Regions from separate parts of the Acidovorax lacteus genome, predicted to be linked through region 1. Evidence: predicted binding sites of a transcription regulator. Region 1 holds the regulator's gene; each other region holds the start of a gene.
The links. The regulator sigma-54, encoded in region 1, starts transcription at its own class of promoters, with help from an activator protein. The targets are predictions, from matches to a motif close to TGGCANGNAANCTGCTTT.
Positions count from the first base shown of each region.

Region 2: a site for sigma-54 is predicted at 2,008-2,025, ahead of nirB (nitrite reductase large subunit NirB). Genes of this name have one in related genera too.
Region 3: a site for sigma-54 is predicted at 3,412-3,429, ahead of ABD866_RS05755 (BMP family protein). Genes of this name have one in related genera too.

Region 1 is NZ_BAABEX010000024.1:149,698-155,175, reverse strand. It holds gene lptA (lipopolysaccharide transport periplasmic protein LptA) at 1-321, shown strand, start outside; gene lptB (LPS export ABC transporter ATP-binding protein) at 327-1,106, shown strand; gene ABD866_RS11560 (RNA polymerase factor sigma-54) at 1,219-2,811, shown strand; gene ABD866_RS11555 (uracil-DNA glycosylase) at 2,863-3,594, opposite strand; gene trpC (indole-3-glycerol phosphate synthase TrpC) at 3,651-4,451, opposite strand; gene ABD866_RS11545 (hypothetical protein) at 4,444-4,584, opposite strand; gene trpD (anthranilate phosphoribosyltransferase) at 4,597-5,478, opposite strand, start outside.
Region 2 is NZ_BAABEX010000029.1:259,688-265,165, reverse strand. It holds gene gntR (HTH-type transcriptional regulator GntR) at 1-39, shown strand, start outside; gene ABD866_RS14045 (methyl-accepting chemotaxis protein) at 83-1,729, opposite strand; gene nirB (nitrite reductase large subunit NirB) at 2,182-4,653, shown strand; gene ABD866_RS14035 (type IV pili methyl-accepting chemotaxis transducer N-terminal domain-containing protein) at 4,683-5,474, shown strand.
Region 3 is NZ_BAABEX010000007.1:508,323-513,800, forward strand. It holds gene ABD866_RS05735 (glycine-rich domain-containing protein) at 1-441, shown strand, start outside; gene ABD866_RS05740 (enoyl-CoA hydratase-related protein) at 603-1,448, shown strand; gene ABD866_RS05745 (threo-3-hydroxy-L-aspartate ammonia-lyase) at 1,674-2,681, shown strand; gene upp (uracil phosphoribosyltransferase) at 2,749-3,384, shown strand; gene ABD866_RS05755 (BMP family protein) at 3,491-4,501, shown strand; gene ABD866_RS05760 (ABC transporter ATP-binding protein) at 4,629-5,478, shown strand, end outside.

The DNA of each region.
Region 1 (5,478 bases):
GGCGAGGGCGAAGTCATCGAATACGACGGCCGCACGGACAACGTGCGTTTCATCACGCGGGCCGAGCTGCGGCGCTACCGCGATTCGGTGCTGAGCGACGAGATCACCGGCGCGCAGATCGTCTACAACAACCTCACCGACGTGTTCACTGTGGACGGCCAGCGTCCTGGCGGCGCTGGCGCGGCGGCTGCGCCCGGCAGCACCGGTCGCGTGCGGGCCGTGCTCTCGCCCAAGGAGAAGGTTCCGGCGGCGGCCGAGACGCCCGCGTCGGCCCCCGCGACCGGCCTGCGCCCCAGCACCACGCTGGGCGGCAGCCGGTGAGCGCGATGGCCGAAGTCGGCCGCTCCGCAGCCCCCGCACCCGACGGCAGCCGTCTGGAGGTGCGGCATCTGCAGAAGTCCTATGGCAGCCGCAAGGTGGTTCAGGATGTGTCGCTCACCGTTGAAAAAGGCGAGGTCGTCGGCCTGCTGGGCCCCAATGGTGCGGGCAAGACCACGTCGTTCTACATGATCGTGGGGCTGGTGCGCAGCGACGGAGGCGACATCCGCATCGACGGCCAGTCGGTTGCGCGCATGCCCATTCACCGGCGCTCGCGCCTGGGGCTGTCGTACCTGCCGCAGGAAGCGTCGATCTTCCGCAAGCTCACGGTGGAAGAAAACGTGCGTGCCGTGCTTGAACTGCAGCGCGGCGACGACGGCAAACCCCTGCCGCCCGCCCAGATCGAAGAGCGGCTCTCGGCCTTGCTGCAGGAGCTGCGCGTCGAGCACCTGCGTGCATCGCCCGCGCTGGCCCTGTCGGGCGGCGAGCGCCGCCGCGTCGAGATCGCCCGTGCCCTGGCCACGCAGCCGCGCTTCATCCTGCTGGACGAACCCTTTGCCGGCATTGACCCGATTGCGGTCATCGAGATCCAGCGCATCATTGGTTTCCTCAAAGCCCGGGGCATCGGGGTGCTGATCACGGACCACAACGTGCGCGAAACCCTGGGCATCTGCGACCACGCCTTCATCATCAGCGAAGGCAAGGTACTGGCGCAGGGCACGCCCTCGGAGATCGTGGACAACGCCGAGGTGCGCCGGGTGTACCTGGGCGAACACTTCCGGATGTAGCCGTGGCGGTGCTGTTTCTGACGATGCGCTGTGCGCAGCCGACCGGCCAGACGCGCGCGCCTGGCAGCGGCCGGTGGCGATTCGGGGGCCGCGCAGCGGCCGCGTGGGTGTGATGAAGCCCGGTCTGTCGCTGCGCGTCTCGCAGCATCTCGCGCTCACGCCGCAGTTGCAGCAGTCGATCCGGCTGCTGCAGCTGTCCACGCTGGAGCTGTCGCAAGAAGTCGAGCAGATGCTCGACGACAACCCGTTCCTGGAGCGCACCGCCGACGAGGCTGTGCGCGAAGATTTCGGCATGGCCGAGGCCGATGCCCCTGCGCAGACCGACGACTACGCGGCCGACGAAGCCGCACGCGTGGCCCCGGCGCTGGAGACCGGCGAGCGCCTTGCCGACAGCGCCACGCCCAGCGAAGGCGCTGAGCCCCCCTTGGGCGACACCGCGCCCGACTGGGAGGGCGATGGCAGCGTGGAATGGTCGGCCAACGACACCGAGTGGGGCGGTGACGCCCCTGCGCGCCAGCGCAATGGCGGCGAAGAGGACGAGACAGACGCCACCGACCTGGCCCATGCGCACGAGTCGCTCACCGACTTTCTGCATCGGCAGGCGCTGGCCCTGCGCCTGAATGAGGTGGACCGCGCCGCATTGCGCTTTCTCATCGAATCGCTGACTGACGACGGCTACCTGGAAGACCCGCTCGAAGACCTAGCCCGGGGTTTGGCGGGCGATGACGATCTGGAGCAGCTCGAAGAGCTGGTGCACCGCTTCACCGTGGCCCTTCGCCTGCTGCAAAGCCTGGAGCCGGTGGGCGTGGGGGCGCGCAACCTGGCCGAATGCCTGCGCCTGCAGCTTTCAGCCCTGGCAGCCGACGAGGACGACGACACCGATCCTGCCGTGGTGCGTGCGGCCTTGTGCATTTGCGACCAGCCGCTGGAGCAGCTGGCACGCCGCGATGTGCGGCGGCTCACGCAGGCCACGGGCGAGGGCGAAGAGCGCACGCGCGCCGCCATGGCGCTGATCGCACGGCTGGAGCCGCGCCCGGGCCGCCGCTTTGCCGATGTGGAGCGGCATGTGGTGGTACCCGATGTGATCGTGCGCAAGGCGGCCCGCAGCCGCGAGGGGCAGCCCCAGTTTGTGGTGCAGCTCAACCCGGATGTGATGCCGCGCCTGCGCGTGCACGACGTGTACGCGGGCGCGCTGCGCGGCCACCGCGGCGGCGAAGGCCACCAGGCGCTCCAGCAGCGGCTGCAAGAGGCGCGCTGGTTCATCAAGAACATCCAGCAGCGCTTCGACACCATCCTGCGCGTGTCGCGCGCCATCGTGGATCGCCAGCGCGCGTTCTTCGTGCATGGCGAGCTGGCCATGCGCCCGCTGGTGCTGCGTGACATTGCCGACGAGCTGGGCCTGCATGAATCCACCATCAGCCGCGTGACCACGGCCAAGTACATGGCCACGCCCATCGGCACTTTCGAGCTCAAGTACTTCTTTGGCTCGGGCCTGGGCACTGAGACCGGCGGCAACGCATCGAGCACCGCCGTGCGCGCGCTGATCAAGCAGTTTGTGGCGGCCGAAAGCCCGGCCAAGCCCTTGTCGGACAGCCAGATCGCCGAGATGCTCAAGGAGCAGGGCATCGAATGCGCGCGCCGCACGGTGGCCAAATACCGCGAGGCGCTGAAGATCGCGCCTGCCAACTTGCGCAAGGCGCTCTGAGAGGGCCCCGCGTGGCGCGGCCTACGGGTGGGGCTGTACCGCCCGCGCGCCTCAGCCCGCGCCGCCCGCGGCCTCGCGCTGCTCCTGCTGTTCCCGAAACGCGCGCGCACGCCCGAAGTGTCCGCAGCCAATGAAGGGCGCAGGCGGGCGCAGTGCCGACAGCGGCGACGGGTGGTTGGCCGTGAGCACCAGATGGCGCTGGTGGTCGATGAGCGGGCGCTTGCTCTGCGCGTGCGAGCCCCACAGCATGAACACCACCGGGCGTGGGCCCTGGGCCACGTGGCGAATCACGGCGTCGGTCAGCACCTCCCAGCCGCGGCCGGCATGGCTGGCGGGCTGGGCTTCTTCCACGGTGAGGCAGGTGTTGAGCAGCAGCACCCCGTTGCGCGCCCATTTGACGAGGCTGCCGCCGGGCTCGGGCCAGGCGGGCGGGGGTGTGCCCAGGTCGCGCTGCAGCTCTTTGAAGATGTTGCGCAGCGAGGGTGGCAGCGGCACGCCGGGTGCGACCGAGAATGCCAAGCCCTCGGCCTGGCCGCGGCCGTGGTACGGGTCTTGCCCCAGGATGACCACGCGCGTGGCTTCGGGCGGCGTGAGTTCGAGTGCGCGCAGCGGCCGGGGCGGAAACACCGTGGCGCCCGCGGCCAGCCGCTCGGCCAGAAACCGCTGCAGGCCCTGCCCGGCGGCGCTGGCGAAGAACTCATCCACCAGCAGCTGCCAGCCCGGGGCCACAGGCCAGTCGGACGGGTTTGCGCTGTGCAGCTGGGTGGTGTCAGGGCTCTGCATCAAAAGGCCTGCTTGTGCTTGTCCATGCAAGAAAGTGTGCTATCAAAAATATAGCTTTACTGGAACAGCTTGGCCAGCGCCATGCCCGGGTCGGGCGCGCGCATGAAGGCCTCGCCCACCAGGAAGGCGTGCACCCCGGCCGCGCGCATGCGTTGCACGTCGGCGGGCGCGAGGATGCCCGACTCGGTCACCAGCAGCCGGTCTGCCGGCACCTGCGGCAGCAGGCCCAGCGTGGTGTCCAGCGACACCTCGAAGGTGCGCAGGTTGCGGTTGTTGATGCCCACGAGCCGGGTTTTCAGGCGCAGCGCGCGCTCCAGCTCAGGGCCGTCGTGCACCTCCACCAGCACGGCCATGTCCAGGCTGTGGGCCACGGCTTCGAGATCGGCCATCTGCGCGTCCTCCAGGCAGGCGGCGATCAGCAGCACGCAATCGGCCCCCATCGCGCGGGCTTCGTAGATCTGGTACGCGTCGACCATGAAGTCTTTGCGCAGCACGGGCAGCGCGCAGCTCGCACGGGCTTGCTTCAAGTAGTCCACGCTGCCCTGGAAGAACTGGCGGTCGGTCAGCACCGACAGGCAGGCGGCGCTCACGCGGCCGTCGCCCTCGGCGTAGCTCTGGGCGATGTCGGCCGGGATGAAGTCCTCGCGTAGCACGCCTTTGCTCGGGCTGGCCTTCTTGATCTCGGCGATCACCGCGGCCTGGCCGGCGGCGATCTTGGCGCGCAGCGCGCCTTCGAAGTCGCGCGTGAGCACGCGGCTTTCGGCGTCGGCGCGCACGGCGGCCAGCGAAACCTTCTTTTGCGCGGCGGCGATCTCTTCGCGCTTGACGGCAACGATCTTGTCGAGGATGTCACTCATGGGGTGGGGCCTTGTCGTCCCCTTGCGGGGGCTGCTGGAGGATGTGAAGAAAGACCCGGTGCAGGGCCACGCCCACACCGATGAACAGGGCCGAGACGCCCAGGGCAATCCAGGTGCCGCTGTCGTGCCACACGGCCGGGGTCCGTCAGGCGGCCAGCGCGTGCGTGCGGGCCACGAGCTGCTCAAGCTTGGCCAGCGCCGCGCCACTGGCCAGCGCCGCGCGCGCGCGCGCAATGCCGTCGCCCATGCTGTCGGCCACGTTGGCCGCATACAGCGCCACTCCGGCGTTCAGGCAGACGATGTCGTGCGCGGGGCCGCTGTCGCCGCGCAGCACGCCCAGCAGCATGTCGCGCGACTGCTCGGGCGTGTCCACCTTCAGCGTGCGGTTGCTGGCCATGGCCAGGCCGAAGTCTTCGGGGTGGATTTCGAATTCGTGAATCTCGCCATTGCGCAATTCGCCCACCAGCGTGGCCGCGCCCAGGCTGACTTCGTCCATGCCATCGCGGCCATAGACGACCACCGCGTGCTCGGCGCCCAGGCGCTGCAGCGCGCGCACCTGGATGCCCACGAGGTCAGGGTGGAACACGCCCATCAAGATGTTGGGCGCACCGGCCGGGTTGGTGAGCGGGCCCAGGATGTTGAACATGGTGCGCACGCCCAGTTCCTTGCGCACCGGGGCCACGTTCTTCATGGCCGGGTGGTGGTTGGGGGCGAACATGAAGCCGATGCCGACCTCGGCAATGCACTGCGCGATCTGCTCGGGCTTGAGGTTGATGTGCACGCCCAGCGATTCCATCACGTCGGCGCTGCCGCTCTTGCTCGACACCCCGCGCCCACCGTGCTTGCTGACCTTGGCACCGGCGGCTGCGGCCACGAACATCGAGCAGGTGGAGATGTTGAAGGTGTTGGCGCCGTCGCCGCCCGTGCCTACGATGTCCACGAGGTGCGTGCGGTCGCCCACATGCACCTTGGTGGAAAACTCGCGCATCACCTGCGCGGCGGCGGTGATTTCGCCGATGGTTTCCTT
Region 2 (5,478 bases), on a different contig from region 1:
GATCTGGGCTTTGAATTGATGGTGCGCGAAAGCAGCTGACGCGCGCCCGCTCCGCCCTGGCAGGCCAGTGGCCCAGGCTGGCTCAGTGCACCTGAGGCGTGCTGACGCGCAGCGCCTTCATCGACCGGCGCAGTGCCACGGCGTCGGGCTGTGATGTGGCAGCCGTGTCATCGATGCGGAACACCTGCACGGTTTCCGTGACCGCCTGGGCCTGAGAGGCCAGCGCCATGGCCGATGCCGCGTTTTCTTCCACCAGGGCAGCGTTCTGCTGGGTGATGGTGTCCATCTGGGCCACCGCGGCATTGACCTGCGAGATGCCGCTGAGCTGCTCGTTGGCCGCACCGTGGATCTCCGCCATCAGCGCATTCACGCGGCGCACCAGTTCCAGAGACTCGCCCATGGTTTTCTGAGCCAGCGCGGTCTTGCCCTGCCCGTCATCGACCTTGTGGGCCGAGTCTTCGATGAGTTGCCGGATTTCTTTGGCTGCTGAAAGCGTGCGGTGCGACAAGGCCCGCACCTCGGCGGCCACCACGGCAAAGCCGCGCCCTTGCTCGCCTGCACGGGCCGCTTCCACCGCAGCGTTCAGCGCCAGGATGTTGGTCTGAAAGGCGATGCTGTCGATGAGCTGGGTGATCTCGCCGATCTTGGCCGAAGCGCTCTGGATCTGCTGCATGGTATCGGCCACGCCGTTCACGGCTTTGCTGCTGCGCTCGGCCACTTCAGCGGCCTGCGAAGCCAGCTCGGTGGCCTTGCGGGCAGACTCCGCCGTCTGGCGCACCGTACCGGTAATCTCCTCCATCGAAGCCGCCGTCTGCTCCAGGTTGCTGGCCTGCGCCTCGGTGCGCGATGAGAGGTCCTGGTTGCCCTGCGCTATCTCGCGGGTGGACAACTGCATGCGCTCGCTCTCGTTGCGCGCGTCGCGCACGATGGACAGCAGGTTCACATTGAGCTGTGCCAAGGCCTTCTGCAGATAGCCCACCGCATCGTCTCGGCTGGCGCTGATCTTTTGCGTGAGGTCTCCTGCGGCCATGCGATTCGCCCAGCCCAGCATCTGCGCGATGGGCCCCAGCGTCATGCCATGCAGGTACCAGGCCATGCCCAGTGCACCGGCCACCACTGCCAGCCAGGCCAGTGCGGCGGTCAATGTCCAGGGCTGACCGCTCAGTGTGGCCGCGCCCGCGGCCAGCGCCACCAGCAGCAGCATGCCCAGCACAAGCTTGTAGGCCGGGTGCAGGCGCATCCGCTCGGCGAGCCGCCCTGCCACGGTGTCGCGCACCACCCGCCCTGCCAGCAGCCGGTGGACCATGCGCCCGGACGACTTTTCCTCCTGCATGCGGGCATAGAGTTGCTCGGCCTCCTGGATCTGCGCACGGGTGGCCTCTGTGCGCACCGACATGTAGCCCACGGGTCGCTCGCCCTGCATCAAGGGCGTGACATTCGCCATCACCCAGTAGTACGAACCATCCTTGCGGCGGTTCTTCACCGGAGCCGACCACGGAATGCCTTTGGCGATGGTCTCCCACATGTCCCGAAACGCCTCCTCTGGCATGTCGGGGTGGCGAATCAGGTTGTGGGGCTGTCCCAGCAGCTCTTCGCGCTCATAGCCGCTCACCTCGATGAACATCGGGTTGCAGTAGAGGATGCGCCCCTGCAGATCGGTGGTGGAGACCAGGGTCTCGCCCGGAGGAAACGGGTACTCGTGCGGAACGACGGGATGGTTGACGCGCATGCAGGACTCCTTGGACACAGGACCAACAGACAACGCTGCGAGGGCTGTACGCCCCACGCTTCGCAAACCCTTTCTGACCATCGACACACCCGGTGTCGGCGTGGCCGTTTGCTCATGAGCCTAGAGTGCTACCAAATGTTGCGCTTGCAAAGCGATTTGTGCGTGCGCTTGATCTGGGTCAATCGTCTGGAGTGCAGGGGCCGCTCCCCGGGGTCCGAAGGACACCTTCGGACGTGAATGGCATCTGCGGGGGTCCGACACACGGGTTGTCAGCAAGTTGGCACGGGGTTTGCAACCGTATGGGCAAGACCGAAGACGGTCCCCTGCATGGTGCAGCGCAAGGGCGCGCTGCACCGCACAAGGACAAAGGCGTCCCCACCCTGGGGCTGGCACAGCCAGCGCTCGTGGTGCGGACGCCTTTTTTGTTTTCCGATTCACCCGCGGAGGTTGCGATGAAGAAGTCCCGGCTTGTGATGGTGGGCAACGGCATGGCCGGTGTGCGCGCCCTGGAAGAGTTGCTCAAGATCGCGCCCGATCTGTACGAGATCACCGTGTTCGGTGCCGAGCCGCACCCCAACTACAACCGCATCCTGCTGTCGCCCGTGCTGGCGGGCGAGCAGACGCTGGACGAGATCGTGCTCAACGACTGGGCCTGGTACGAGGAGCACGGCATCACGCTGCATGCCGGCTACACCGTGACGGATGTGGACCGCACGCGCCGCGTGGTGCGCGGCCAGCAGGCCGATGGCACGGTGGTCGAAGCGCCGTACGACCGGCTGATCCTGGCGACGGGCTCCAACCCGTTCATGCTGCCCCTGCCAGGGCGCGACCTGGAAGGTGTGCTCGCCTACCGCGACATCGCCGACACGCAGGCCATGATCGACGCGGCCGCACGCTACCGCCATGCGGTGGTCATCGGCGGCGGACTGCTGGGCCTGGAAGCTGCCAATGGCCTCATGAAGCGCGGCATGGACGTGACCGTGGTGCACGCCAGCGAATGGCTGATGGAACGTCAGCTCGACGACGTGGCGGGCAAGCTGCTGCAGCAGTCGCTGGCCGAGCGCGGCATGCGCTTTTTGATGCAGGCGCAAACCGCATCGCTGCGCGGCGAGGGCGAGGACGGACTTGCGGGCCGCGTGCGTGCCGTGTGCTTCAAGGACGGCAGCGAAGTCCCGGCCGACCTTGTCGTGATGGCGGTGGGCATTCGCCCCAACACCGCTCTGGCCGAGAAGATGCGCCTGCACGTGAACCGCGGCATCGTGGTGAGCGACACGCTGCAGACCATCACCGACGCGCGCATTTATGCCGTGGGCGAATGCGCAGCGCACCGCGGCGTGGCCTACGGGCTGGTGGCGCCGCTGTTCGAGCAGGCCAAGGTGCTGGCCACGCACCTGGCCGAATTCGGCATCGGCCGCTATCAGGGCTCGCAAACCTCGACCAAGCTCAAGGTCACGGGCATTGACCTGTTCTCGGCCGGCAACTTCCAGGGCGGCGCAGGCACCGAAGAAATCGTGATGAGCGACCCCTTCGGCGGCGTGTACAAAAAGCTCGTGATCCAGGACGACAAGCTCGTGGGCGCGTGCCTGTACGGCGATACGGTGGATGGCAGCTGGTACTTCAAGCTGCTGCGCGAGGGCCGCAGCGTGAAGGACATCCGCGACAAGCTGATGTTTGGCGAATCGAACATCGGCGACGTGGGCCACCAGGGCCAGAGCAAGGCCTCGGCCATGCAGGATTCCGACGAAGTCTGCGGCTGCAACGGCGTGACCAAGGGCGCGATCTGCAAGGCCATCAAGGACAAGGGCCTGTTCACGCTCGATGAAGTGCGCAAGCACACCAAGGCCAGCGCAAGCTGCGGCTCGTGCACGGGTCTGGTCGAGCAGATCCTGATGTTCACGGCCGGTGGCGACTACAGCGCCACGCCCAAGACCAAGGCGCTGTGCGGCTGCACCGACCACGGCCACGCCGCCGTGCGCGAGGCCATCCGCACGCCCCTGCCCGATGGGCGCAAGCTGCTGACGATTGGCGAAGTATTCCGCCACCTGCAATGGCGCACGCCCAACGGCTGCGCCACCTGCCGCCCGGCCGTCAACTACTACCTGATCAGCACCTGGCCCAAGGAGGCGAGAGACGACCCGCAAAGCCGCTTCATCAACGAACGCGCGCACGCCAACATCCAGAAAGACGGCACCTACAGCGTGATCCCGCGCATGTGGGGCGGCGAAACCACGGCGGCCGAGCTGCGCCGCATTGCCGACGCGGTGGACAAGTACCAGATTCCCACCGTCAAGGTCACGGGCGGCCAGCGCATCGACCTGCTGGGCGTGAAGAAGGAAGACCTGCCCGCCGTGTGGCGCGACATCGGCATGCCCAGCGGCCATGCCTATGCCAAGGCGCTGCGCACCGTGAAGACCTGCGTGGGCAGCGAATGGTGCCGCATGGGCACGCAAGACAGCACCCAGATGGGGAAGGACCTGGAGCGCGCCATGTGGCGCATGTACGCGCCGCACAAGGTCAAGTTCGCCGTCAGCGGCTGCCCGCGCAACTGTGCCGAGGCGGGCATCAAGGACGTGGGCATCATCGGCGTGGACTCGGGCTGGGAGATGTACATCGCGGGCAACGGCGGCATCAAGACCGAGGTCGCGCAGTTCCTCGTCAAGCTCAAGACCGCCGATGAGGTGATGGAGTACACCGGCGCGTTCATGCAGCTGTACCGCGAAGAGGGCTGGTACCTCGAACGCACCGTGCACTACGTGGGCCGCGTAGGCATGGACTACGTCAAGCGCCGCATCCTCGACGACGCCGCGGGACGCAAGGCGCTGTGGGAGCGTCTGCAGTTCGCGCTCGACGGCGAACCCGACCCATGGTTCGAGTTCGACAAGGCAGCCGTGGACACGCGCCAGTTCAGTCCCCTGCCCGCCTGAGCCATCCCCACTGCACAAGGAGCCGCACCATGCACCGCCGCACCCTGCTGCACGGCCTGGCCGCCACCCTGGTGGCCAGCACCGGCACCACCCATGCCCAGGTCCGTGACTTCAACGACGCCGTGAACAAGGCCGGCCGCCAGCGCATGCTCAGCCAGCGCATGGGCAAGGCCTGGCTGGCGCTCGTGCACAAGCCGGGCAACGACAGCGCCCGCGCCGTGCTCGACCAATCGATGGCCCTGTTCGACCGCCAGCTGGTCGAACTCAAGGCCTTTGCGCCCAACGCGCAGATCCAGGGCACCTACGCCCAGCTCGAAGCCGCCTGGAGCGCCCACAAGCTGGCCCTGGTGGGCAGCGTGCCCGCCAAGAGCGGTGCCGAAACCCTGCTGGCCGCCGACGCCCGCGTGCTCGCCTTGGCACACCAGGGCACGGTGCAGTACGAAGCCGCCGCGGGCAAGCCCGTGGCCATACTGGTCAACGTGGCCGGCCGCCAGCGCATGCTGAGCCAGCGCATGGCCAAGTTCTACCTGGCCGCGCTGCTGCCGGTGCAAGAGCAGGTGGCCACCGCCGAAATTGCCAAGGCCCGCACCGAATTCCTGGCCGCGCTCGAGCAACTGCGCACCGCGCCCCAAGCCACCGACCGCATCCGCGAGGAACTGCAACTGGCCCAGGGCCAGTGGGTGTTCTTCGACGCGGCGCTGCAGCGCCTGCAACCCGGCGCGCAGGCCGCGCGGCAGATTGCCGAGGTCTTTACCGCCAGCGAAAACCTGTTGACCAGCCTGGACCGCGTGACCGGCCTGTACGCCGCCCAAACCGCCTGACCCC
Region 3 (5,478 bases), on a different contig from region 1:
GTCGATACGCTCTGGCACGAGTTCATCCTGCACACCCAGGCCTACCGCCGTTGGTGCCAGCTGGCGCTGGGGCACTTTCTGCACCACACACCGGCCGAGGCGCTGGGCACGCGCGCCCGGCACAACGACGCGCTGCGGCGCGCCTGGTTCTGGGCCTGCAAGGAAGAATCCATCGACCCCAAGGCCCCTAGCCGCCTGCCGCTACTGTTTGCGCTGGATGCCAAGTTCGCGATTCCCGGCGGCTTTCACTACCTGCCCGACTGCCGGCTGACAGGCCCTGCAGCTGCAAAGGCCGACGGCTCGGGCGGCTCGCCCTATTGCGGCACGCACTTCTCGGACAGCAGCTACAGCGGCAGTGCCGACGACTTTGGCGGGGCCGACAGCAGCGATGGCGGAGGCGACGGGGGCGATGGCGGAGGCTGCGGCGGCGGGGGCGACTGAGCTGCGCAGGCAGTGCCCGCCTGGCGCGCCGACGATTGCTCCTGATTTGATAGCTGCTCGTGCTTGATTGATAAGCACGAGCAACCTATTTGATGGACAAGCCTGCACGCGTCACGCGGGCGACGCCATGGCACTTGCGCTGCGCAGTACAGTGTGCAGCCATGAACACGCTCACCTGCTTCTCCCTCACCGTCACCGACCATGTGGCCCACCTGGTGCTCAACCGGCCCGAGGCCCTGAACACCATGCACCCGACCTTCTGGCGCGAGCTGGACGAGGCGCTGGCGCACCTGCACCAGGGCGGCAGCGGCGCGCGGGCGCTGGTGATCAGCAGCACAGGCAAGCACTTCAGCGCGGGCATGGCGCTCGAAACCTTTGGCGGCGCCATCACCATGGACGACCAGAGCCCCGAGGGCCGTGCGGCCATCTTTGACCTGCTCACCGACATGCAGGCCACCTTCACGCGCATCGAGCAGCTGCGCATCCCCGTGATCTTCGCCATCCACGGCGGCTGCATTGGCGGCGCGGTGGACATGGTCACCACCGGCTGCGTGCGCTATGCGTCGCAAGACGCGTTCTTCTGCATCCAGGAAATCAACATCGGCATGGTGGCCGACGTGGGCACGCTGCAGCGCCTGCCCAAGCTCATTCCCATCGGCCTGGTCAAGGAACTGGCCTACACCGGCCGCCGCATGGACGCGCGCCGCGCCCGCGAATGCGGCCTGGTGAACGAGGTGTTCGACACCCACGAGGCCACGGTGGAAGCCGCCCTGGCCTGCGCGCGCGAGATCGCCGCCAAGCCGCCCGTGGCCATCTGGGGCACCAAGCAGGCCGTGCACTATGCGCGCGACCACAGCGTGGAAGACAGCCTGCGCCAGATGGGCTGGCTGCAGGGCGCGATCTGGAGCAATGCCCATGTGCGCGAATCGGTGGTGGCGATGAAGCAAAAACGTGCGGCGGCCTTCCCGGACCTCGCACCGCTGCACCGCTTCAGCGACGCGGGCTGAGCGCAACCCCCTGCGGCACCGCGCCTGCCACCGGGCGCGGCTGCGCATCCGTGCGGCACCAGGTTCGGCCCAGCGGATCTGCGCTCCTGATGTGATAGCACCCCACGCAGCAAAGGCAAGCACAAGAGGCCGGTTTTTGCCGCGCCCGGCTTGCCCAGCGCAGCGCAGCATGGCTATGATGGGCCGCATCGCGGGCATCCCGTCTGCGCGCACCTTCACACCGCCATGCCGCATCCCATGCCGCCCTCGGCGTCTGCCGCCACCGCCCCTGCGGGCACACCCCCCACCTTTGCCGATGTGCAGGACGCCGCCCAGCGCCTGGCCGGCAACGCGCACCGCACGCCGGTGCTGCGCTCGGTATCGGCCGACGACATGCTGGGCGGGCGCGTGTACTTCAAGTGCGAGAACCTGCAGCGCACGGGCTCATTCAAGTTCCGCGGCGCCTACAACGCGCTCAGCCGCCTGAGCGACGCGCAGCGCAAAGCCGGTGTGCTGGCCTTCTCGGCGGGCAACCACGCGCAGGCGGTGGCGCTGTCGGCACGGCTGCTCGACATGCCCGCCGTGATCGTCATGCCCGAGGACGCGCCCGTCTCCAAGATGGCTGCCACGCGGGCCTACGGCGCGCAGGTGGTCACCTACAACCGCTACACCGAAGACCGCGAGGCCATCAGCCGCCGCATTGCGCAGGAGCGCGGCCTCACGCTGATCCCGCCGTTCGACCACCCGCACGTGATCGCCGGCCAAGGCACGGCCGCGCTCGAACTGCTGCAGGAAGTGCCCGACCTGGACCTGCTGTTCGTGTGCGTGGGCGGCGGCGGCCTGCTGGCCGGCAGCCTGCTGGCTGCGCAGGCGCTGGCCCCGCACTGCCGCGTGGTGGGCGTGGAGCCCGCCGCGGGCAACGACGGCCAGCAATCGGTGCGCGCGGGCCACATCGTGCGCATTCCTACCCCGCACACCATTGCCGACGGCGCGCAGACCCAGGCGCTGGGCGAGCTCACCTTCCCCATCATCCGGGCCCATGTGCACGACATGGTCACGGCCACCGACGAGCAGTTGATGCAAGGCCTGCGCTTTTTTGCAGAGCGCAAGAAAATCGTGGTCGAGCCCACGGGTGCGCTCGCTCTGGCCGGGGCGCTGCACGGCGGTGTCTCCACCCGCGGCCAGCGCGTGGGGCTGATCATCAGCGGCGGCAACGTCGATCTGGCCCGCTACGCCCGCTTTCTGGCAGACTGACCGGTTTTTTCCATCTTTCAACGCCCGCCGGGTGCGCCGCCGCGCGGCCCGGCCTCTGTAAACCGCCATGCACAACCACAACGTCCATGTCATCACCCACCCGCTGGTGCAGCACAAGCTCACGCTCATGCGCAAAAAGGATGCGAGCACCAACAGCTTCCGCCGTCTGCTGGGCGAACTGAGCACCCTCATGGCCTACGAGGTGACGCGCGACATGCCGCTGCAGGACATCGAGATCGAAACCCCTCTTGAGAAGATGACCGCGAAGGTCATCGACGGCAAGAAGCTGGTGCTCGTGTCCATCCTGCGCGCGGGCAACGGCTTTCTGGACGGCATGCTCAACGTGGTGCCCGGCGCGCGCGTGGGCCACATCGGCCTGTACCGCGACCCGAACACGCTGCAGCCCGTGGAGTACTACTTCAAGATGCCGTCCGAGATGGAAGAGCGCGACATCGTCGTGGTCGACCCGATGCTGGCCACCGGCAACTCGGCCGCAGCGGCGGTGGAGCGGCTCAAGCAGCTCAAGCCCCGCTCGATCAAGTTCGTGTGCCTGCTGGCCGCACCCGAGGGCATCGCCACGCTGCAAAAGGCCCACCCCGACGTGCCCATCTTCACCGCCGCCATCGACCGCGAACTCAACGACCACGGCTACATCCTGCCGGGCCTGGGCGACGCGGGCGACCGGATCTTTGGCACCAAGTAAGCCCAGGCGACGCGCCTGAAGCCCGGCTGGCGCGCATCTTGCAGCCTGCGGCGGCACCGTTACCGTCATGCACCGTTCTGGTTCACCCTTGTCTGGAGATTGCCCGATGACCACCCGCCGCCTTTTCACCGGCCACCTGCTGGCCACTTCCATCGCCCTGTCGGCCGCACTGGGCCTGGCCCCGTCGCTGGCGGCGGCGCAGGCCAAGCTCAAGGTGGCGGCCATCTACACGGTGCCGTTCGAGCAGCAGTGGGTCAGCCGCATCCACAAGGCGCTCAAGGCCGCCGAAGCGCGGGGCGAGATCGAATACAAGGCCAGCGAAAACGTGGCCAACGCCGACTACGAGCGCGTGATGCGCGAGTACATCGCCGCCGGCAACCAGCTCATCGTGGGCGAGGTGTTCGGCGTGGAGGCCGCCGCCCGCAAGGTGGCCAAAGACTTTCCCAAGGTGCAGTTCCTCATGGGTTCGTCGGGCAAGCCACAGGCGCCCAACTTCAGCGTGTTCGACAACTACATCCAGGAGCCCGCCTATCTCACCGGCATGATCGCGGGCGGCATGACCAAGACGAACAAGATCGGCATGGTCGGCGGTTTTCCGATCCCTGAGGTCAACCGCCTGATGCATGCCTTCATGGCCGGTGCCAAGGAGGTGAACCCCAAGGTCGAGTTCACGGTGACCTTCATCAACAGCTGGTTCGACCCGCCCAAGGCCAAGGAAGCCACGCTCGCCATGATCGACAAGGGCGCCGACGTGCTGTACGCCGAGCGTTTTGGCGTGAGCGATGCGGCCAAGGAAAAGGGCAAGCTCGCCATTGGCAACGTCATCAACACCCAGCCGCAGTACCCCGACACGGTGGTGGCCTCGGCCCTGTGGCACATGGAGCCGAGCATCGACCGCGCGATCAAGCTGGTCAAAGAGGGCAAGTTCACCGCCGAGGACTACGGCCCGTATTCGATGATGAAGCACAAGGGGTCTGAGCTCTCGCCGCTGGGTACGTTCGAGAAGAAAGTCCCGGCCGATCTGGTGGCCAAGGTGCGCGCCCGCGAGGCTGAGATTCTCTCGGGCAAGTTCACCGTCAAGGTGGACGACTCGCAGCCCAAGTCCACCGCCAAGTGAAGGGGCACGGCGCCCGCAGACGGCGCGGCGTGGGCCACGGCCCCGCCACGCCCGCCTTGGTGCGCCGGCTTGTGCCCGCTTCCCTCGCCACGTCCTCCTCAGCCCGCACACTGTGCAAGACGCTGGCATGACTGCGCCTTCCGACGCATCGCCCCCGTCCGCGGGCATCCCGCCAGCGGCCGTGGTGCTGCGCCTGTCCGGCATCACCAAGCGCTTCGGCAGGCTGGTGGCCAACGACGGTATCAGCCTGACCCTGGCCCGCGGCGAGGTGCTGGCCTTGCTGGGCGAAAACGGCGCGGGCAAGTCCACGCTGATGTCGATTCTGTTCGGCCACTACACGGCCGACGCGGGCAGCATCGAGGTGCTGGGCCAGCCGCTGCCGCCCGGGCAGCCGCGTGCGGCGCTGGCCGCGGGCATCGGCATGGTGCACCAGCACTTCACGCTGGCCGACAACCTGAGCGTGCTCGACAACATCGTGCTGGGCACCGAGCCGCTGTGGCTGCCGTTCTCACGCCGACGCGCCGCCCGTGAGCGGCTGGCCGAGGTGTCGCGCCGCTTTGGCTTGGCGGTGGAGCCCGACGCGCGCGTGGGCAGCCTCTCGGTGGGCGAGCGCCAGCGGGTCGAAATCCTCAAGGCCCTGTACCGGGGCGCACGCATCCTGATCCTGGACGAGCCCACGGCCGTGCTCACGCCGCAAGAAAGCGAGGCCCTGTTCGCCACGCTCTCGCAACTGGTGGCCGAGGGCCTGTCGGTGATCTTCATCAGCCACAAGCTGGGCGAGGTGCTGCGCGTGTCGCACCGCGTGGCCGTGCTGCGCCAGGGCCGCCTGGTGGCCGAGGCCCGCGCCGCCGACACGCACGCCGCCCAACTGGCGCAGTGGATGGTGGGCCATGCCGTGGCCCCGCTGGAGCGCCGCCCCGCTGGCCCTGCCGGGGCCGTGGTGTGTGCACTGGCCGCCGTGCACACCGCGGGCCGCC